3 regions of the Aeromonas sp. FDAARGOS 1415 genome follow, and region 3 is predicted to be linked to each of the others. Evidence: predicted binding sites of a transcription regulator. Region 3 holds the regulator's gene; each other region holds the start of a gene.
What was found. Region 3 encodes sigma-54, which starts transcription at its own class of promoters, with help from an activator protein. Its sites were predicted from a motif close to TGGCACNGTTTTNGCTT; they were not measured.

Region 1: a site for sigma-54 is predicted at 3,920-3,936, ahead of fliE (flagellar hook-basal body complex protein FliE). Genes of this name have one in related genera too.
Region 2: a site for sigma-54 is predicted at 3,602-3,618, ahead of I6L45_RS09000 (superinfection exclusion B family protein). Genes of this name have one in related genera too.

Annotation. Positions count from the first base shown of each region.
Region 1 is NZ_CP077363.1:2,608,429-2,615,920, forward strand. Features, by position in the region: gene I6L45_RS12420 (ABC transporter substrate-binding protein) at 1-370, opposite strand, end outside; gene rimO (30S ribosomal protein S12 methylthiotransferase RimO) at 915-2,243, opposite strand; gene I6L45_RS12430 (hypothetical protein) at 2,543-3,319, shown strand; gene I6L45_RS12435 (hypothetical protein) at 3,468-3,854, shown strand; gene fliE (flagellar hook-basal body complex protein FliE) at 3,976-4,293, shown strand; gene fliF (flagellar basal-body MS-ring/collar protein FliF) at 4,349-6,052, shown strand; gene fliG (flagellar motor switch protein FliG) at 6,045-7,106, shown strand; gene fliH (flagellar assembly protein FliH) at 7,176-7,492, shown strand, end outside.
Region 2 is NZ_CP077363.1:1,878,982-1,886,473, reverse strand. Features, by position in the region: gene I6L45_RS09025 (tRNA(Met) cytidine acetyltransferase TmcA) at 1-905, opposite strand, end outside; gene I6L45_RS09020 (HlyU family transcriptional regulator) at 902-1,216, opposite strand; gene I6L45_RS09015 (bacterioferritin-associated ferredoxin) at 1,354-1,560, shown strand; gene bfr (bacterioferritin) at 1,702-2,181, shown strand; gene I6L45_RS09005 (methylglyoxal synthase) at 2,447-2,905, shown strand; gene I6L45_RS09000 (superinfection exclusion B family protein) at 2,973-3,560, opposite strand; yybP-ykoY riboswitch at 3,741-3,847, shown strand; gene I6L45_RS08995 (sodium:calcium antiporter) at 3,936-4,922, shown strand; gene ansB (L-asparaginase 2) at 5,003-6,061, opposite strand; gene I6L45_RS08985 (heavy-metal-associated domain-containing protein) at 6,191-6,385, opposite strand; gene I6L45_RS08980 (AEC family transporter) at 6,502-7,452, opposite strand.
Region 3 is NZ_CP077363.1:1,741,261-1,748,752, reverse strand. Features, by position in the region: gene I6L45_RS08305 (KDGP aldolase family protein) at 1-90, shown strand, start outside; gene I6L45_RS08300 (transcription antiterminator) at 193-2,097, shown strand; gene npr (PTS phosphocarrier protein NPr) at 2,114-2,386, opposite strand; gene rapZ (RNase adapter RapZ) at 2,406-3,272, opposite strand; gene ptsN (PTS IIA-like nitrogen regulatory protein PtsN) at 3,313-3,759, opposite strand; gene hpf (ribosome hibernation promoting factor) at 3,762-4,049, opposite strand; gene I6L45_RS08275 (RNA polymerase factor sigma-54) at 4,070-5,509, opposite strand; gene lptB (LPS export ABC transporter ATP-binding protein) at 5,575-6,300, opposite strand; gene lptA (lipopolysaccharide transport periplasmic protein LptA) at 6,313-6,831, opposite strand; gene lptC (LPS export ABC transporter periplasmic protein LptC) at 6,818-7,378, opposite strand; gene kdsC (3-deoxy-manno-octulosonate-8-phosphatase KdsC) at 7,375-7,492, opposite strand, start outside.

The DNA.
Region 1 (7,492 bases), 870 kb from region 3:
CCAGGTTGAAGGAGAATAGCACGTCATCGGCGTCGAAGCCTTCGCCGTCAGACCACTTGACCCCTTCACGGAGATCGAAGGTGACGGATGTCAGGTCATCGCTGAACGCGTAGTTGGTGGCCAGGCGATAGACGGGTTTGCCACCCTGCATATCGTTGAAGATCACCAGGGGCTCATAGATGAAGTGACGGGTGGTGTGCAGCAGACCCGCCTGCAGGAAGGGGTTGAAGTTTTTGACCCATGCGGTTTCCTGCTGGGCAACCAGGGTCAGCACCGTCTTGTTGTCGGCGGCCATGGCAGCGCCGGTGGCACCGGCAAGCAGAGTCCCCAGCATGACCGAGGTAGCGATTTTGGATACTTTGGCAAGCATATTTTTTCCTTTCTTATTGGTCTTCCATGGTTTTGGAATGGAGCACCGGATCCCATGCTTGGATACCGGCCCTCAATGTTGGTCAGGTTTTTCACCCTTGTAGTTGTGTCATCCAACGCCCTTAGAAAAGCAGAGTTAACAGGAAAACAACAACTCTTCATTTCGTCGATATCGTAAAAACTCGAGTGTTCTCGTCATTATCGTCAAAATGTATTATTAATCCTTTTGAATTATACAGTTACATTAATTCTCACGAAGCACAAAGTGACCCTGAATGACGAGGCAAGGGCGATAATGTGAGGTGGATCGTGCACGTTTTTTATCCACATTCGGCGCTTTTTTTTGAGCAGGAAAGAAGGGATATCTGCGACCGGGCGGAACTGTGCGCTGGCTCACGGGTGGGAAGGGGGATGGCGAGCAGGGCCGACGGAAAGGTACGGGGGCGGTGCGTGAAGAGGCATCACTGACAGGGAGGCGTTTTCCTGCCGGCAATAAAAAAGCCAGTCGGTGCGACCGACTGGCTTTGTGGGGCATGCTGGCGTGATTACGCGATCAGGCTGGCCCAGAGGTCGTACTCGTCCGCCTCGTCGATGCGAACCTTGACCATGTCGCCGGGCTTGAGGCCGGTTTCACCGTTCAGGTAGACCAGGCCGTCGATCTCGGGGGCATCGGCGGCGGAGCGGCCGGTGGCTCCCTCTTCGTCCACTTCGTCGATCAGCACCAGCATCTCCTTGCCGACCTTGCGGGCGAGCTTGCGGATGGAGACCTGCTGTTGCAGCTCCATGAAGCGCTGGAAGCGCTCCTCCTGCACCTCGGCCGGCACCGGATCCGGCAGTTCGTTGGCCTTGGCGCCCTCGACCGGGCTGTACTTGAAGCAGCCGACCCGATCCAGCTCCGCCTTGTCGATGAAGTCCAGCAGCATCTGGAACTCTTCTTCGGTCTCGCCGGGGAAGCCGACAATGAAGGTGGAGCGCAGGGTGATCTCGGGGCAGATCTCGCGCCACTTCTGGATGCGCTCCAGGGTGCGCTCGACGGAGCCGGGACGCTTCATCAACTTCAGGATGCGCGGGCTGGCGTGCTGCAGCGGGATGTCCAGGTAGGGGAGGATCTTGCCGTCGCGCATCAGCGGGATGACGTCATCCACGTGCGGGTACGGGTAGACGTAGTGCAGGCGCACCCACATGCCGAGCTTGGCCAGCTCCTCGCACAGGGCCACCATGCTGGTCTTGACCGGCATGCCGTCGTAGAAGCCGGTGCGGTGCTTGACGTCCACGCCGTAGGCGGAGGTGTCCTGGGAGATGACCAGGATCTCCTTCACGCCGGCCTCTTTCAGGCGCTTGGCTTCGGCCAGTACCTCGCCGATGGGGCGGCTCACCAGATCCCCGCGCATGGAGGGGATGATGCAGAAGGTGCAGCGGTGGTTGCAGCCTTCGGAAATCTTCAGATAGGCGTAGTGACGGGGGGTCAGCTTGACGCCCTGGGCCGGCACCAGGCTGGTGAAGGGGTTGTGGGTCGGCTTTTCCACGTACTTGTGAACGTGGCCCAGCACCTCTTCATAGGCGTGGGGACCGGTGATCTCGAGCACCTTGGGGTGGATCTCGCGGATCTGGTTCTCTTTGGCGCCAAGGCAGCCGGTGACAATCACCTTGCCGTTTTCGGCCAGGGCCTCGCCGATGGCTTCCAGGGACTCCTGCACCGCACTGTCGATGAAGCCGCAGGTGTTGACCACCACCAGCTCCGCATCGTCATAGCTGGGCACCACGTCGTACCCTTCGGTACGCAGCTGGGTCAGGATGCGCTCGGAATCGACCAGGTTTTTGGGGCAACCCAAGGAGACGAATCCTACTTTGGGGGCCTGTTTTGTGTTGGACATCGCTCAATCACTCTTAGGTGGCTCTTATTCAAGGGCGCGGATTTTACCGGAATGGCTAACCAAAAACTATACAACCGGCGCTGGTGGCCCGAACAATATTTACGGCGGGGCAGGATGGTCCGGGGGCCGTGCCACGCCAAGGGGAATGGCGGGACGGACCCCGACCAGCAGAGGGGAGAGGAGCGGCATCGCCCCGGCATACGTCACCGATTGACTCTTTTTCCTGCCGTGACCTTGACCGGAAGCCCTGCCAATCTGCTACTGTGACCCTCGACCCATTGTGGACGCTGGAGGAGAGAATGAAGATTCGATTGACTGTGATTGCCGCGGCCCTGGTGCTGGCATCGACCCCGGGCCACGCCGACTGGGCGAAGGTGAAGGAGGCAGCCTCGGAGCTTGGCACCGCGGTGAGCGACACCAGCAAGGAGGCGTGGAAGGACATCACCGATTTTTCCAAGCAGACCTGGGAGTCGGTGTCCAACTGGGGGGCCGAAACCTACAGCAAGGCCGGCGCCTGGACGGCGGAGAGTGCGGCCACCGGCAAGGAGTGGCTCGACGCCGCGGACAAGAAGCTCGACACCATGCTCGAACCCAAGACTCCGGACGAGGCCAGAGCCGCGCTCGATACCATGGCCGATACCGCCCTGGTACGGCTGTTCAACGAGCAGCCTTCCGCCAAGTTGCTGTTTGACCAGGCTTATGGCTATGCGGTCTTCGACTCTCGCAAGTTCTCCCTGATGATCCACACCAATCAGGGCTCCGGGGTGGCCGTCAACCGCACGACCGGCAAGCACACCTATATGAAGATGTTCGGTGCCGGCCTCGCGGCCGGGCTCGGCGGCAAGTTCTATCAGCAGGTGATCCTGTTTGAGGACCAGGCCCGCTTCGATGCCTTCGTCAACAAGGGCTGGGAAGCCACCTCCGAAGTGGGGGCCGTGGCCGGCAAGGAGAGCGCCGAGCTCACCGCCAAGTACAATGGCGGCATGGCCATCTACCAGATTGGCGAGAAGGGGCTGTTGCTGGACGCCAATATTTCGGGTTCCAAGTACTGGCTGGACGGGGATCTGAACCCGTGATTGTACAGGCCTTGAGCAGCCGCCGGTTTTTCTTCGAACAGGGTGCGTTGCCGTCTGTTTAAATGGCGTGAATTGCAGTAAAAAGAGGGCCTTCGGCCCTCTTTTTCATGGGCGCAACCAGGTTCGTCAGCAGGACAAGGAAATGGGTATGACACAAGCATCAGCACAGGACGGGGCGGACGCAGTCCAGAGCAGGGAGTGGGACAAGCAGAGCATTTTTCTGCGTCTGCAGGAGGGGATCCCCACGGCCTTCTGGGTCTGGGGGGATCAGATCTCCCCGCTCGAGCCCGACGAGGGGTCGACATACCGGGGCCACTTCGGCTGGGGGCGTGCCGACGAGGCGACCATGGCGCTGGCACAGGCCATCGTCACCCGGCTGGTGGCGGTGGGGCTGGTTCCTCCCGAGCTGGCGGTGAGCCGTGCGGGCTATCTGCATGACGAGGTGCTGGTCAAGCTGCCCGCCGGGGAGCACTACGATCTGCACCTCAGCTATCTCAGACTGCTGCTGGGAGAAGGGGCGGTGCCGCGCCCCTGAGTGACCGGTTCGTCCTCTTCCCTGCGATCACCCTGTGCCCCGATGTGAGGGCACTCTTCCCTAATTGGCATTCTTATTGCTTGGGGAGTGTCAGTGTCAATGATTTGTCTGGGAAGGGAAGATGGAAATAAGCGCAAGCAGCCTGATGCAAGAGATGCAGGCTCTCAGGGTCGAAGCCGGTGCCACGCCGCTGACCCAACCCGGTCGCCAGGTCAGCTCCGACTTTGGCCAGATGTTGCAGCAGGCCCTCGACAACGTCAACGAACTGCAGGGCGCCGCCAACGATCTGCGCACCCGTTTCGATCTGGGTGACAAGTCGGTGGACCTCTCCGAGGTGATGATCGCCGGGCAGAAATCCTCCATCGCCTTCGAGGCGACGGTGCAGGTGCGCAACAAGATGGTCGATGCCTACAAGACCATCATGAACATGCCGGTCTGACCCAGGCTCATGGCGACCGAGCATCATGACGATGTCAGCAACAAGGACATAAACCGTGGCAACTGATCAAAACGGCGATCTGCTGATGAACAACGAGGGGGGCGCCGCCCTCGACGAGCAAGAGCAGAAGAGCTCGGCGCTGGGCTTCCTGTCCAACACCGATGTGCTGCGCCAGATCACCCTGATCCTGGGGTTGACCATCTGCCTCGCCATCGCCGTCTTCATCCTCTTGTGGGGCAAGGAGCCGGAGATGCGTCCCCTCGGCACCTTCAACACCCAGGAGCTGGTCTCCACCCTGGATTACCTCGATCAGCAGAAGATCCCCTACCAGGTGGATGGCAAGAGCGTGCTGGTCAGCGCCGAGAACTATGCGGATATCCGTCTGCGCCTGACCCGTGCCGGTCTGGCCAGCAGCAGTGACGCCAGCAACGACGGCGAGGCCATCCTGCTCAAGGACTCCAGCTTCGGCGTGAGCCAGCGCATGGAGAGCGAGCGCCTCAAACTGAGCCGCGAGCGCCAGCTGGCGAGCGCCATCGAGCAGTTCCAGAATGTGGCCAAGGCCCAGGTGCTGCTGGCCATTCCCAAAGACAACGTGTTCGCCCGCAACGAGCGCAAACCGAGCGCCACCGTGGTGCTGAGCCTCAAGGGCACCGCCCTCGGCCAGGGGGAGGTGGACTCCATCGTCGACATGGTGGCCTCCGCCGTCCACGGTCTGGAGCCGACCCGTGTCACCGTGACCGATCAGAACGGTCGCCTGCTCAACTCCGGCTCCCAGGATCCCCTCTCTGCCCAGACTCGCAAGGAGTTTGCGATGCAGCAGAAGCAGGAGCTGGAATACAAACAAAAAATTGACGCCATCCTGATCCCGGTGCTCGGGGCCGACAACTATACCGCCGAGGTGGATCTCTCCCTCGACTTCTCCCAGCAGGAGCAGACCCGCAAGACCTACAACCCGGACCTGCCGGCCGTGCGCTCCGAGATGACGGTGGAAGAGAACAGCGCCAACGGCAGCAATGGCGGCGTGCCTGGCGCGCTCTCCAACCAGCCCCCCGCCGCCTCCAACATTCCCGAGCAGGCCGCTGGCGGGGAGGGGGGAACCACCTCTTCCGGCCGCTCCCGCAAGGAGGCGACCCGCAACTTCGAACTGGACACCACCGTCAGCCATATCCGGCGCCAACAGGGCGGCATTCGTCGCATGACGGTGTCGGTGGCGGTGGACTACAAGGCGGTGCCCGGCGCCGACGGCGCCGTGACCCGTGAGGCCCGCAGCCAGGCCGAGCTTGACACCCTGCGCCGTCTGCTGAGCGGTGGTCTCGGGTTTGACGTGACCCGGGGGGACACCCTGGAGGTGGTCGCCATCCCGTTCAACCGCCCCGAGCTGGAGACCGTGGCCGACATTCCCGTCTACGAGCAGCCCTGGTTCTGGCGCGCGGTGCGCATCGCCGCCTCCGTGCTGGTCATCATAGTGCTCATCGTCACCGTGGTGCGCCCCATGCTCAAGCGCCTGCTCTACCCGGATGCCAAGCCGGAAGGGGAGCTGGACTTCGACAACCACACCGTGCTGGGTGGCGACGACGAGCTGAGCCTGCTGGCTGCCCAGGCCGAGGCCGAGCCGGTGTTCGGTCTGCGGGATGGCCAGCTCAAGCTGCCGGATCTGCACCGTGACGAGGATCTGCTGAAGGCCGTGCGCGCCCTGGTAGCGAATGAACCTGACCTGGCCGCCCAGGTCATCAAAGAGTGGGTAACCAAAGATGCCTGAAGAGAATAAAAGCCAGGTCACCGGCAACGACATCACCGAAAGCCAGCGCCTGATCCTGGACCAGATGGGTGGCATGGAGATGGCGGCGGTGCTGATGCTGAGCCTCAACGAGGAGGACGCGGCCCAGATCTTCCGCCACCTCGAGCCCAAACAGGTGCAGCGGCTCGGCATGTCCATGGCCTCGATGTCGGATTTCAGTCACGACCGGGTGGCGGCGGTGCATCGTCAATTTATCGACGACATCCAGAAGTACACCAACATCGGCATCGGCAGCGAAGACTTCGTGCGCAAGGCCCTGGTGGCGGCGCTCGGGGAGGACAAGGCCAGCAACCTGGTGGACCAGATCATCCTGGGATCAGGTGCCCGCGGCCTCGACTCCCTCAAGTGGATGGATGCGCGCCAGGTGGCCAGCATCATCCAGAACGAGCACCCGCAGATCCAGACCATCGTCCTCTCCTACCTGGAACCCGAGCAGTCCGCCGAGATCCTGAGCCAGTTCCCGGAGCAGGTGCGCCTGGATCTGGTGATGCGTATCGCCAACCTGGAAGAGGTGCAACCGGCGGCGCTGCAGGAGCTCAACGACATCATGGAGAAACAGTTCGCCGGTGCGGCCGGTGCCCAGGCCGCGAAGATGGGGGGCCTCAAGGCTGCCGCCAACATCATGAACTACCTGGACACCAACATCGAAGGCCAGCTGATGGACTCCATCCGCGAGTCGGACGAGGAGATGAGCCAGCAGATCCAGGATCTGATGTTCGTGTTCGAGAACCTCATCGACGTGGACGACCGTGGCATCCAGACCCTGCTGCGGGAAGTGCCCGGCGATCTGCTGCAGCGCGCCCTCAAGGGCTCGGACGACCAGATGCGGGAAAAAGTCTTCAAGAACATGTCCAAACGGGCCGCCGAGATGCTGGCGGACGATCTGGAGGCCATGGGCCCTATCCGGGTCTCCGAAGTGGAAGCCGCCCAGAAGGAGATCCTCTCCACCGCGCGCCGTCTGGCGGATGCGGGCGAGATCATGCTGGGTTCCGGCGGTGGCGAAGAGTTCCTCTAAGCCCAGGGTCATAAATGTGCGATGATACCGGCCCCTGCATCCGGCTCTCGATAGGAGTGTCTTCAGCCCATGAATAACAAGAACAACAAGCTGCGCGGTTATCTCAGACCCGAGGATGACGAGGCCAGGGTCGAGGCCTGGGGCTGGCCCGAGATGGAGACCGAGAGCGAGATCGAGAGCAATGCCCTGGGGCTCTCCCCCGACTGGTATCGCCAGGAGCAGGTGCAAGAGGCGCCGCCGGAGGAGCCGGTGGAAGAGCCCGCCCCCAGCATCACCGCCGAGGAGCTGGAGGCAATCCGCCAGGCCGCCTGGGAGGAGGGGATGCGCGAGGGGCGCGAGGCCGGCTTCGCCAAGGGGCTCGAGGAGGGCAAGCTGGAAGGCTTGCA
Region 2 (7,492 bases), 140 kb from region 3:
TCATAACCGTGTTCCGTGGTGGCGAAGACGATGCGGCTGTGGCGGGCCAGCATGGCCTCCAGAAGCGGTGTCGGTATGGCGGCCGCCTCGTCCACCAGCAGCAGATCCGCCTGCACCTCTCCCCTGGCCACCCGGTCCGGCGAGACATAGCTCAACCCCGCCAGCCTCTCTGGCATGTTGCCCAGCGCCGCTTCGGCATGGGCGAAGAGGGTGGCGACGGTCGCCTGCGAGGGGGCCGTCACCGCTATCCTCAAGGCGGGATCCCGGCTCAGCAGCTCGGCGCTGGCCAGCCCCAGCAAGGCGCTCTTGCCGCGTCCGCGATCGGCACTCAACACCAGGGGGCGCCGGCGATGGCCGTAAAGCACCTTGTGGATAGCGGGCAACCCGAGGGCCTGATCCGCGCTCAATGGCCGGCTCACATCCAGGGGATGCCAGGGCTCGCCCTTGTATAGGGGATCCAAGGTAAGTGCAGGATCCCCCGCCAGCAGCCGCACCAGGCGGGCGATGAACCCGTGCCCTGCCCGAGCGGCGTCCTCGGGCTGGGCAACCAGCCTCAACCTGTCCGGATCCGGATACGCCGGCCACGCCTCTCTGGGCGGCGTCAGCAGCAGCAACAGCCCCCCCGCCCGCAGCGTGCCCGACAAGGCACCGAATGCATCGGGGTGAAAGCCGCTGAAAGCGTTGAAGATCAGGGTGTCGCACTCCTGGCCGAGCCGCTGCAGTGCCTTGGCGGCGGGCAAGGGCCCGTGACGTTCTGGCCCATTGCCCAACCAGAACACCGCCTCTCCCAACAGGAGTTCGGCACGGGCGATGCAGTCCGCCTCCTCTCCTTCCAGCCAGACCAGTCGCCGTTCACCGGCGCGAGCAAGGGATTGGCGCAAGGTGGCCAGCGCGACAGGACTCATGGTGCCGAGTTGTGTTCCGGTTTGATCCTGGGTTCAAACATGCGATCCCCCATCTGATCGATGAAGGTGTGGGCCTTCTGCACCATGAAGCGCTCGGCATCGGCGGGGTTCACGAAGAGATCGGAGCGAATGAAGCGATGGGTCTGCACGACCCCGTCCACCTCTCTGGTGATGCGACCCGCCAGCCGGAACTGCCCCCCCTCTGCCATGGGCTCGGGATAGATGAGATAACCGGCATATTCGGTCGGCGTGACCTCGGCGTGCTGGGCAGGTTGTCCCTTGAACAAGGCATTGAGTAGTTTCTTGAGCATGTTCGCCTCCTCTCTGATGGTGGCATTCTCCCCAAGGGGAGAATAGGTAGCAAGCACGGGATCTTATTACGATTCGTTCTTTGCATTACGAACCATTCTCATTTAGATTTCTCTCATTCCAGCATGAGGTCCATATTATGTACGTGTGTTTGTGCCGCGGCATCACAGATAACCAGATCCGCAAGGCGGTACAGGCAGGCAAGACCGAGTTCCGGCAACTGAAGCAATCGCTGGAAGTCGGGGCCCAATGTGGCAAGTGCGTACGCATGACGATGGAGATCATCGCCGCAGAGCTGGACAAGATGGAGTCGGAGCAGGCGCCACTCTACTACGAAGTGGCCTGATACCTCGCCTGTAGACCCCTCGTCACCCCAAGCGAATGCTCCTCGTGTCAGGAGTGCCGATTCGCCATCCCCTGATTGTCATCTTTCTGGACTAAGCTCTAGTGATCCTTGCCCTAGGCTCGAACACGAGGAGTAATGTCGATGAAAGGAGATCCCAAAATCATTGCCCACCTCAACAAGGTGCTGGCCAATGAACTGGTAGCCATCAACCAATACTTCCTGCATGCCCGCATCTACGATGACTGGGGCCTCAAGGGGCTCGGGCACAAGGAGTATCATGAGTCTATCGATGAGATGAAACATGCCGACGAGCTGGTCAAGCGGGTGCTGTTTCTGGAAGGACTGCCCAACTTGCAGGATCTGGGCAAGCTGCGCATCGGTGAGACGGTGGAGGAGATGCTGCGCTGTGACCTGTCACTGGAGATGGACGCCATCCCTGACCTGAAGGTAGCCATCACCTACGCAGAGTCGGTGCAGGACTACGTCAGCCGCGACCTGTTCCAGGATATCCTGGAGGATGAAGAAGAACACGTGGACTGGCTGGAAACCCAGCTCGACCTTATTGAGCGCATCGGTCTGGAAAATTACCAGCAATCCCAGCTCCACTCGGAATCATCCTGACTCCCCGACGAGAAACGACCCGCCCAGGCGGGTTTTTTTCTGCACCGCACCTCATGCACACCGCACATAGCCCTTGTCGTGAGCCCTCGCAGATCGAGACCATATTCCCGTATCCCGTGACCCGCCTCCTTCCCTCTGCCGAGACGCACCTTGCGCCACATTGAACCGTCACCGCGATCACAGTTACGATGCATGGCGCAGCGACGCGGGTCGCTTTCGATTAGGATACCGCCCCAATCCCATCACTTTGCTACGGATGAACTCCATGGAACTGATTGCACGCGAGATGGCGCCCCACAAGCGGGTCGCCCTGGTGGCTCACGACAACATGAAGGCCCCGCTGTTGAACTGGGTGCTGCGCCGCAAGGAGGAGCTCAAGCTCCACCATCTCTATGCGACCGGCACCACGGGCACCCTGCTCGGCAAGAAGGCGCAGCTGCCCATCACCTGTCTCTTCTCCGGCCCCATGGGGGGGGATCAGCAGCTCGGCGCCCTCATCGCCGAAGGGAAGATAGACGTGATGATCTTCTTCTGGGATCCCCTCAATCCCGCCGCTCACGATCCTGACGTCAAGGCGCTGCTGCGCCTCGCCGCAGTCTGGAACATCCCGGTCGCCACCAACGAGGCGACGGCGGATTTCATCATGGACAGCCCGCACATGCAGCAGGCCTTCAGCGTGCAGGTGCCCGACTACGCCGGCTATCTCAAGGCCAGAACCGAGTAACCCACGCCAGACAGCAAAGAGCCGGAACAAGTGTCCGGCTCTTTTCAGTTATGGGGATGGGGAAAGGTCAGCGCTGAAGGCTCTTCTGCGCGAACTTGGGTCTGGCGTTCATGATCTGCTCCACCTGCTCGTCGCTCATCTTGCCGCGCGACAACCCCAGCACCTTGTAGGTGAGCAGGGGGCGGGCCGGCAGGGCGATCATCAGGGCGCGGATCTGGTTCTCGTCCTCTTTTTCCCGCACCGGCTTGCCATAGGCATAGGTCAGCACGCCGGCATCCATCAGGTTTTTGACGGCAGGTTCGGTGATCGGCAGGTTTATGACGCTTTTACGCTGCAGCACGAACTCGCGCAGCACCGCCTTTTCGTTGAAATCGAGGAAGCCGATCATCTGGGCCAGCTGGTCCTTCTGGCGGCGGGACTGCCACTCGTCACAGGCCCACTCCCAGGCGATCAGGAAGCCCTGGCTGCAGAAGTAGGAGATGGCGATCAGCATGCCGACCCCGAGCCAGGCGGCGTGGGCCGTGGCCCACTGGCTCACGGCCCCCTTCATCAGGCCGGCCGGGAACAGCAGAATGATGCTGCAGCAGAGCAGCAGCCAGACCATCAGCCAGTTGAGGCGGTTCAGCTGATAAAAATGTTGGATCCACCGTTTCATCGTTCACCCTTCCCAAGTCAATGTGGACAGTAGCCAACTCATAGCAATCCCTGTGCCAGAGCGCAGACCCCGGGGGAAAGATCAGGATCCAGGTAGGCCGGCGTTACATCCCCTTACAACTTGGTCCCCGCGATATCCCGGTTTTGCCTTGTGGGGCAGCCGCCGGCTTGGTACAACGCCCCCACTGTCATAGGGGAGTAGCAACCCGCCCGCGATCCGGGCAGGGCTCATGTCAACACGCTTGGATCCACAGGTCCATGGCATGGGCGGCGATGGCATCCATCGCTCTGCAAGACCTTTGGCCTCGACATGTACGCCAGCCAGGCGAGCCATGTCGGGTCCATCGGTTATCCTGCTCGCCTGGCGGCTACTCATATGCTGATCACCCTGCTGTTATTTCTGCTCTCTGCCATCACCATCTACCGGGCCTGCGAATACTTCGTCAACGGCATCGAATGGGTTGGCCATCACTTCCGGCTCTCCCAGAGCGCCATCGGCTCCCTGCTGGCGGCCCTCGGCACGGCCCTGCCGGAATGCATCGTCACCCTGACCGCCTTGCTGATGGGGCAGGCCCCCGCCCAGCAGCAGATCGGGATAGGGGCGGCTCTCGGCGGCCCCCTGGTGCTGGCCACCCTGGGCTATGGCACCGTCGGCCTGCTCCTGCTGCTGTGCATGAGCCCGGCCCACAGGATCATGGACAGGGAGGTGCTGCGCGACACCGCCCGGGACCAGGCCTGGTTTATCGGCATCTTCCTGCTGGCGGTGCTGCTCGGCACCCTGACCTTCACCGGCAAAGCCTGGCTGGCCTCTCTGTTCGTCCTGGTGTACCTCGCCTACGTGAGGCGCGAGCTGAGGCAGACCGACCGCCACGAGGCCCCGCTGCCCGAACCGCTCAGGCTGGATCCGCACGCCGGGATCCCGACGCTCGGCAAGGTACAGCTGCAGACCCTGACGGCCTTGATGGCGATGGCGCTGGCGGCCCAGCTGTTCGTCCATCAGCTGGCGAGCCTGGGGGAGCTGGCCGGCCTCTCCCCCGTGCTGGCGGCCCTGCTGCTGAGCCCGGTGGCCACCGAGATGCCGGAGCTGATGAACGTGTTGCTCTGGGTACGACAGGGCAAGTACCGGCTGGCGCTGGCCAATGTCTCCGGTGCCATGATGATCCAGGGCACCATCCCCAAGGCATTCTGCCTGCTGTTCACCCCCTGGTTGCTGGACGACGTCATGATGGCCTCGTCCCTGGTGACGCTGCTGGCGGTGGTGATCCTGTGGTGGGGCTTTCGGCGGGAATGGATGACGGCGGGCAGGCTCGCCCTGGCGGGACTCTTCTATCTGGGCTTCTGCGGCTGGCTGATCGCAAGCTGACGAGCGCCATGAACAAGGGCGGGTATCTCCCGCCCCCTTCATGGCCGGCACCCCGCGTCAGCCAACGCGGGACGGGCTGCTTAGAACTGCTGGAACCAGCGCTGGATCTGGGCCGGACCCTTGCTCTGAGTCAGGGCGAGCATCAGCAGGATGCGCGCCTTCTGCGGGTTCAGGGTCTCGGCCGCCACGAAGCCGTACTTGGCGTCGTCGATCTCCGCATCCAGGGTGGTGGCGCCGGTCGGCACGCGGGCGGAGCGCACCACGCGAATGCCATCCTTGCTCGCCTGGGCCAGGGTGTCGAACAGGGTGTGGTAGAGGTTGCCGTTACCCACCCCGGCGCTGACGATGCCGTCAAACTTGGCATCCACCAGGGCCTTGGCCGGCAGATCCGAGGCGTTGGCGTAGCTGTAGACGATGCCGACCCGGGGCAGCTTGTCGAGCTTGCTCACGTCAAACGGCGTCTGGCTGGTGTGCAGCCGGGCCGGGCTGCGCTGATAGTCGATCTTGCCATTGTGGATATAGCCGAGCGGGCCGAAGTTGGGAGCGGCGAAGGTCTGCACGCCGGTGGTGTTGGTCTTGGTGACGTCGCGGGCATCCAGCACGGTATCGTTCATCGCCACCATGACGCCACGCCCCTTGGAGGCGGGATCGGAGGCGGTGACCACGGCGTTGTAGAGGTTCATGGGGCCATCGGCGCTCATGGCGGTGGAGGGGCGCATGGCGCCGACCAGCACCACCGGCTTGTCGCTCTTCACGGTAAGGTTCAGGAAGTAGGCGGTCTCTTCCATGGTGTCGGTGCCGTGGGTGATGACGATGCCGTCCACGTCATCCTTGGCCAGCAGCTCGTTGACCCGCTTGGCGAGCTTGAGCCACACCTCGTCGTTCATGTCCTGGGAGCCGATCTTGACCACCTGTTCCCCCTGCACCTCGGCCACGTTCTTCATCTCGGGGACGGCCGCGATCAACGTCTCGATGGCCACCTTGCCGGCCTCGTAGTTGGACTGGGTAGCGGACTGCCCGGCGCCGGCGATGGTGCCGCCGGTGGCCAGTATGTGCACGCTCGGCAGCGCCATGGCCATGGGGGAGAGTGTCAGTCCGAGTACGGCGGCAAGCAGGGTCTTGCGGAGAGGGAGGGTCATGCTGCAATCCTTCTTATGGGTTTGATTGCAGCATTTTTATTCTTTTTAAACGGAATTTAATTGATCATTCTCACCAATAAAAAGAAGCAAACAGAATATTGGTCTGTTTTTTACCACTTAGGTGATAACTCACTCCGCGGTGAACCCCCTGGCTTCGATCAGGGCGATCAGCTCTTCCTTGCTCAGCTCGCTCTCGATGACGGCCTTGCTGCTGGCGAAGTCGACGCTGGCTTCGCTGACGGCTGGCTGGGCCAGCAACGCTTTTTGCAGGCTGGCGGCGCAGCCACCACAGGACATGCCGGAAACGGTCAGTTGAATGGTCATGGGATACCTCCTCTGTTGATGTGCAATCAGCCTAAAGCTGCCGCCCGCGGCAAGGTCAAGCCCCTTTGCTGGGCAAAGATCCCGGCATGGTCATGATGATGCTGACGTCCATCACCTCACCCCATCAGCCCCAGATAGTTCATCAGGGCAGCCCCCAGGCTGGTGGTGACGAGCGAGCCCAGGGTGGTGGTGGCGATGATGTTGGCCGCGAGGGCACTGTCACCGCCCATGGCGCGGGTCATCACATAGCTGGCGGCGGCGGTGGGGGTGGAGCTGATGAGGAACAGGATGCCGAGGGCCTGCGGGCTGAACCCGAGTGCCCAGGCGCCCAGTACCAGCAACACGGGGATGCAGCACAGCCGGTTGACCGTGGCCCAGCCGGTCAGCATGGCGCCGCCGCGCAGGGCCTTGAGGTTGAGGCTGGCGCCGGTGCACAGCAGGGCCAGCGGCAGGGTCATGTTGGCGAAGTAGTTGCCCGTGGTGATCACCAGCTGGGGCAGCTCGATACCGAGCAGACCGAAGGGCAGCGCCGCCAGGATGGCAATGATGAGGGGGTTTTTGACGATCCCCTTGAGTATGGGTTTGAGCCCCTTTCCGCCCCCCAGGCTACGGGTCAGGGTGATCACCGCGAGGATGTTGTAGAGCACGGTGACCGAGCCCACCAGCAGGGCGGCGGCCCCGATCCCCTCGGGGCCGTAGGCGTTCTGCACATAGGCCAGCCCCATGATCCCCATGTTGCCGCGAAAGCTGCCCTGCACGAAGATGCCCCGCAGTTTCTGCTCACGGATGAAGCGGGCTGCCAGTATCTCCAGCACCAGAAAACCGGCCAGGGTGCCGAGCAGGCCGTAAACGATGAGCCAGGGGCTCGGCATGGTGGAGAAGTCGGTGCGCACCATGCTGAGGAACAGCAGGGCTGGCAGGGTAACCTGGAACACCAGGCGGGAAGCGGACTCCACGAAGCTGTCAGGCAGCAGCCCCAGCCGCTTGAGCCAGATGCCGAGCAGCAGCACCAGACAGATGGGGCCCGTGATGGAGAGGGAGAAGTGCAGACTTGCCAACAGATCCATGATGCGCGTCCTGTGCAACGACGACGAAGAAAGTCGCCAG
Region 3 (7,492 bases):
TACAGCTCCATCATCGATAGCGCAAGCGGTCAGACCCGGCCCGAGGACGTGCGCACCCTGCTCACCATGGTGAAGGGGCTGCTGGCCTGATAGCCAGGGGCACCGGTCCGATCACTGACCGGTGCCTGGCTTGTCATTGACCCCCTTGTTAACATCGACCCACAGTGCGCGACAGGAGTCCCCTTTTCCCCCATGATCAAGCTGCCCCACCCCAGGCTCCACCAACTGCTGGTCCTGCTCCACGCCGAGCCCTTGCCTCAGGAGGAGCTGGCCCGCCGCCTCAATGTCTCCACCCGCACCGTGCGCACCGACGTGGCGACCCTGAACGAGCTCATCACCACCCAGGGCGCCCATCTGATCCACCAGCGTGGCAGCGGCTACCAGCTCAAGATCTACAATCAGGGGCTGTTCGACGCCTTGCTGGCGGCACAGGGGCAGGAGAGCGCCCTGCCCCGCACCAGCCGCGAGCGGGTGCTGCACCTGCAGATCCTGCTGCTGACGGCGGAACAGGGGATCAAGCTCGACGAGTTGGCGGACACCTGGTACCTGAGCAGGGCGGCACTGCAGGGAGACATGGCTGAGGTGCGGGAGCGGCTCGCTCACTTCGGGCTCGCCATCGACAGCAAGCCGAGGCTCGGGATGCGCATTCAGGGAAACGAGACGGCGATCCGCGCCTGCCTCACCCAGCTGCTCTGTCAGGAACTGTTGCAACAGCATCCGCTCCAGAGCCTGCTGCCTACCCTCTGCCCCAGCAAGACGCTGGAGGTAGTGGGCAATCACATTCACGAACAGCTCAGCCGACATCAGCTGCGCCTCGCCGACGAGAGCCTGCAGCAAGTCACCGTCTACTGCGCCGTCGCCCTGCTTCGGCAAGCTTCCGGCCATGAACTGATCCAGTTTGCCAGCGACGACATCACCCCGCCTCTGGCGGCAGTGGCCCGCGATATCTATGCCGCCCTGCCCACCCTGACGCCACCGGGGGAGGAGGAGATCGCCTGCCTCGCCATCCAGATCCAGGCCCGTCTCACGGCCGACACCCCCCAGCTCGGACCGTCCATGGCCGCCGAGAGCAAGCAGCTGACGGAGCACCTGCTGGCCTACATCCACCAGCACTACCCCTATGACCTTCGCGGCGATCCTCAGCTGCGGGCCGATCTGCAGACCCATATCAGCGCCATGCTGCTGCGGGTCAAGTACCAGATCGGCAGCCACAACCCGCTGGCGGACCACATCAAGCAGTACTACCCCCTTGCCTACGACATCACCCTGGCCGCCATCTCGGAGTGGATCAGGCAGACCCCGTACCGGCTGACCCACCATGAAATCGGCTACCTGGTGATCCACATCGGGGTCGGGCTTGAGCGCCACTACGACATCGGTTACGCCCGGCGCCCCCAGGCGCTGCTGCTGTGCGACGCGGGCAATGCCACCTTCCGGGTACTGGAGGCGCGCATCCGGCGGGAGTACCCCCAACTTCAGCTGATGACACTGGAGTCGGTACGGGATTATGAAGGGCTGGCGCGGGTCGAGCAGGACTTTGTCATCAGCACCGTCAAGGTGAGCGAGAAGAACGTCCCCGTGGTGCAGGTAGCCCCCTTCCCGACCCAGTATCAGCTGGAGCAGCTCGGCAAGCTGGTGCTCATCGATCGCACCCGCCCCTATCTGCTCGACAAGTATTTCGATGCCGAGCACTTCATGGTGGTCAGGGAGCCGATCACTCAGGACGAGCTGTTTGCCCGCATCTGCTCCCAGCTGGAGCGCGAGGACCTGGTGGAGAGCGGCTTTCGGGGATCCCTGCTCGAGCGGGAGCGCATCGTCTCCACCATGCTGGGGGAAGGCATCGCCCTGCCTCACTCCCTCGGTCTGCTGGCGCACCGTACCCTGGTCTATACCGTACTGGCACCCCAGGGGATCGACTGGAGCAATGGCGAGACCGCTACCCTCATCTTCGTGCTGGCCATCGCCAAGGCCGACTATGAGGAGGCGATGGGGCTCTACGACCTGTTTCTGGCGCTGATGAACGAAAAAGCCAGCAGGAACCTGCTGGCTTGTCGGGACTTTGCCACCTTCAAGGCGCTGGCGCGTTGCGCCTCCTGAGGCGAGGCGGGGCCGCTTACTCCTCGTTGAAACCCGAGGTAAACAGCGCCACCACGGCGGCCAGGGCCTCCACCTCTTCGGGGCCCTCCACCTGCACCTCCACCTGCTTGCCTTGGGCGGAGTCCAGCATCAGCAGGCCGATCACGCTGTCCGCGTCGGCCTCGACCCCTTCCTCGTTGCGCAGCAGCACGTGGGCATCGAACCCCTGCACCAGCTCGAACAGCATCATGGCCGGTCTGGCGTGGATGCCTAGCTTGTTTTTGACTTCTACCGAGGCGGAAACTGTCATCTGAGCATCCTGTGGTCTGTCAGGCCTGAGTGGACCGCTTGTCCAGCGTGCGGTGGCGGATCTGCACGTTCTTGCCAAGCAGCCGGAATGCGCTGGCCAGCCGCTCTGCGATGAACACCGATCTGTGCTGGCCACCGGTACAACCGATCCCGACCGTCACATAGCTGCGGTTGTTGCGCTCCAGGTGGGGCAGCCAGGTCGCCAGCATGTTCTCGATCTGCTGGATGAACAGCATGACATCCGGCTGGCTCGAGAGGTAGTTGGCCACAGGCTCGTCCTGGCCGGTGAAGGGCTTGAGCTCCGGGATCCAGTGGGGATTGGGCAGGAAGCGGGCATCAAACACGAAGTCCGCATCCTTGGGGATGCCGTACTTGAAGCCGAACGACTCGAACACCAGCACCAGCTCGTTTTCCTTCTTGCCGAGCACCCGGGTCTTGATGAGCTCGCTGAGGTCGTGAATGCTGAGGTTGGTGGTGTCGATGCGCAGGTCGGCGGTCGAGGAGAGGGGCGCCAGCAGGTGGGTCTCTTCCCGGATCGCCTCGTCCAGGGACAGCTTGTTCCGTGACAGGGGATGCAGACGGCGGCTCTCGCCGTAGCGCTTGAGCAGGGTCGTGTTGTCCGCATCGAAGAAGAAACTCGAAAACTCCACCCGCCCCTCGTTGCGGACCTGGCTCAGCAGGCTCTCCAGCCTGTCAGGCTGGGCGGGCAGGTTGCGCACGTCGATGCTGACCGCCAGCTTGTCATACTGGCTCTCCACCGACACGATAAGCTGGGGCAGCAGGTTGACCGGCAGGTTGTCTACGCAGTAATACCCCAGATCCTCCAGCACCCTCAGGGCTACCGTCTTACCGGAGCCCGAACGGCCGCTTACCACTATTAACTGCATCTTGTCCCCTCACGCCAACGTGGCTGTGTCAGACCCGGCCTCAGGCCGACGTCATGATCTGATAGAGTTCTTCGTCGCTGGTCGCCTGGCGCAATTGGCGGCAGACGGCCTTGTCACCCAGCTTGGATGCCATCAGGGAAAGAGTCTTGAGATGCTGCTTGCACTCGCTTTCCGGCACCAGCAATGCAAAGAGCAGGTCAACCGGTTGATTGTCGATCGAATCGAAAGGAATGGGTTCGGAGAAGGTCATCAACACGGCGGTCGGCGCAAATGCGTCGTCGATCCGGCCGTGGGGAATGGCAATACCGGCACCGATACCGGTACTGCCCATCTTTTCCCGCGCCAGCAGGCTTTCAAACAGGACCTGGCGGGAGGCGCCGAGGCGCTCTGCGGCCAGTTCACTGATGATCTCGAGCGCGCGTTTCTTGCTGGTACAAGGGACCGCACTCTTGGTGCAGTCCCGACTCAGTATGTGTTCAAGTTGCATAGTTATTTTTGATTTAACTTATCTTTGTGCTTGATGATCTGCCGATCCAGTTTATCCAGCAGGGTATCAATCGCCGCATACATGTCGGCATGCTGCGAATTGGCGAACACCTCACCCCCGCTGACGTGCAGCTTGGCTTCGGCGATCTGGTTCAGTTTTTCGACGCTCAACACCACATGCACGTTGTTGATATGGTCAAAGTGACGCTCGAGTTTGGCAAATTTGTTGTTCACATAATCACGCAGAGCTTCGGTAATCTCGACATGGTGTCCGGTCAGGTTAATTTGCATAACGTCTTCCTTTTGTTTGCCTAAACCAGGCGTTTGCGCTGATTGGATGGCGGGATCAACAAGGATTCACGGTACTTTGCGATCGTGCGTCTCGCCACCATAATACCCTGTTCGGCCAGCAAATCCGCGATCTTGCTATCACTAAGCGGCTTGGCGGGGTTCTCCGCCGTCACCAGCTTCTTGATCAGGGCGCGAATAGCGGTCGATGAGCACTCTCCTCCTCCCTCCGTATTGACGTGACTGGAGAAAAAAAACTTCAGTTCAAAAATGCCGCGAGGCGTGTGCATGTACTTCTGGGTCGTGACCCGCGAGATGGTCGACTCATGCATCTCCACCGCCTCGGCGATGTCGTTGAGCACCATGGGTTTCATCGCCTCTTCACCATACTCGAAGAAGCCCTGCTGCTGCTCGACGATGCAGCTGGCCACCTTGAGCAGGGTGTCGTTGCGACTCTCCAGACTCTTGATGAACCATTTGGCTTCCTGCAGGTGGGAGCGGATGAACTGGGTATCCGTGCTGCTGCGGGCATTGCGTGCCATGGCCGCATAGGCCTCATTGACACGAATGCGCGGCGCCGAATCCGGGTTGAGCTCCACCACCCACTTGCTGCCCTTCTTGACCACGGACACATCCGGAATCACGTATTGGGATTCGCTCTGGATGATGCCGTTGCCGGGCCTGGGCTCCAGCTGCTGGATGAGATCCAGCACCTCCTTGAGGTCGATCTCCTTGAGCCGGGTCTTACGTGCCAGAGTGCGATAGTCGCGATTGCCAAGCAAGTCCATGTGCTCGCGGATCACCTCCCTGGCCTCGTTGAGCCAGGGCAACTCGGGCGAATACTGGCCGAGCTGGATAAGCAGGCACTCCTGCACCGAGCGGGCGGCGATGCCGACCGGATCGAAATGCTGCACCCGCTTGAGTACCGCTTCGATCTCATCCAGTTCAACTTCTACCTCTTCGCTGCTGACTGCAGCCTGAATGTCCTCGAGAGAAGCGGTCAGATAGCCGGATTCATCGATGGCATCGATGATGGCAAGCGCGATGGCGGCGTCCACATCGCTGAAGGGGGTGAGACGCATCTGCCACAGCAGGTAGTCCTGCAGGTTCTCGGTGGTTTCACCCTGATAGAGGCTCTCCTCCCCGTCGTGGATCGGGCCTGCACTCTGGGCCGTACCGGCCGAATAGACCTCGTCCCAGGTGGTGTCGACAGGGAGCTCGTCCGGCATCTTGTCCTGTGCCATGGCATCGCTGGAGTCGAGCTGACTAGCATCGTGTGGCTCCGCCTCACTGGTTTCCTGCGCATCGTTCTCCTCTTGCTCCAGCAAGGGGTTGTTGTCGAGCGCTTGCTGAATTTCCTGCTGGAGTTCCAGGGTGGAGAGCTGGAGCAGACGAATCGCTTGTTGTAATTGTGGCGTCATGGTCAGTGACTGACCGAGGCGCAACTGTAATGTCGGCTTCATCTACGTCGGGATATCCTTATGTTCAGCGAGGCGGTCACCTAACAAAAATGAGGGGTGCCCCCTTACTATAGACTGAATTGATCGCCCAAATAGACGCGCTTGACCTGTTCATCGGCAAGGATGTCGGCCGGGGCGCCCTCGGCAATCATCTTGCCGTGGCTGACGATGTAGGCCTTCTCGCACACGTCCAGCGTCTCTCTGACGTTGTGGTCGGTGATCAGCACACCCAGCCCGCGTTCTTTCAGGTGCTGGATGATCTTCTTGATATCAATGACGGAAATAGGATCCACACCTGCGAAGGGCTCATCCAGCAGGATGAACCGCGGCTCAGCAGCCAGCGCACGGGCAATCTCCACCCGGCGCCGCTCCCCGCCCGAGAGGCTCTGCCCCAGGCTATCGCGGATGTGGGTAATGTTGAACTCTTCCAGCAACTGTTCGACCTTATCCTCCCGCTCTTCCCGGCTCAACCCCTTGCGGGTCTGCATGACCCCCATCAGGTTGTCGAACACCGAGAGGCGCCGGAAGATGGAGGCCTCCTGTGGCAGGTAGCCGATGCCATTGCGCGCCCGGATGTGCATGGGCTGCAGGCTGATGTCCTGCTCGTCGATGGTGATGAGACCGGCATCCCGCTGCACCAGACCCACGATCATGTAGAAGGAGGTGGTCTTGCCCGCCCCGTTAGGACCGAGCAGGCCCACGATCTGGCCCGTTCCCACCTCCAGGCTCACATCGCTGACCACCATGCGGCGCTTGTAGCTCTTCTGCAACCCCGTTGCTTTTAACACTGCCATGGCTTCTGTTTCCTACTTCTTCTGGTCGGCGGGCTTGTCGAAGTTCTCTACCTGATCCGGCAGGAACACCGTCTTGACCCGCTGGGTGGGTCCCTTGCTCTCGGCGATCATCTTCTGTTTCACGATGTCATAGCGGATCAGATCGCCAGTGACCTGGCTGTCTTCCTGTTTCAGCTGGCCGTTGCCGGTGATGGTCACCAGCCGATTCTTGAGCTCGTAGCGAATGCTGTTGCCGTGGGCATTGACCGGTTTGCCGTTGTCCAGTACCTGGAAGAAGGTGGCCGGGTTGCCATAGGCCGTCATGACCTCAGCCCCCTTCTCACCTGAGCGGATCACCACCACCTTGTCGGCCTTAATCTTGATGGTGCCCTGGGTGATGATCACATCCTCGCTGAAGGTGATGCGGTTGTCCTGCATCTCGGCCACCTGCCTGACGGCATCCACATAGACCTTCTCGGCGAAGTCGGACTCTTTGGCGTTCAGGGTGCCGCACAGCAGCAGGGCAGTGAGCGCCAGATTAACGTTTTTCATTGAAATAAGTGGCATGGCCTTTATCCAGTAACTCGAAATATTTACGTTCCAGGTGACCCTTCAGGCCAACGCCCTCGGTCTGGAATTCCTGGCCCACGATGCTGATGTGCTGGTTGCTTCTCAGCTCCTGCGTCACTAGGTCCATCTCCAGATAAGGGGTATCCAGCGTGGAGATGAAAGAAGCCGGCAACAGGCCGTCCAGATGCACTTTGTCACGCAGGATCACATTGTCGTCTGTGTTGAGCACCCCGGTCTCGGCCGTCACCTTCCACTCGGCCTCGCCCTTGTCATCGAACATGTAAACCACAGGCTTGTCGAAGGTGGACTGCTCGAGGACCTGATAATACTCCGCATAATCCGACTCCAGCCGCTCGGTCCGCTTGCCCTGTTCGTTGAAGCGGGTGGTCACCAGATGTTTGGCGGTGAAGTCCGGCTGGAAGTTCTCTACCTTGGTAGTCGGCTCGGGCGCCAGCTCAATCTCCCCCAGCTGCCAGGCGGCAAGCGCCACCAGGAACAGCAGGCCGAACAAAACCGTCTGCTTGTTCATCGCGACACCTCGGGTGGATAGTCCCCCAATCCCTGGGCCTGCAGGATGAGATCGCACACTTCGCGCACCGCACCGACACCGCCTCCCAGCCGTGTCACCATGTCAGCCCGCGCC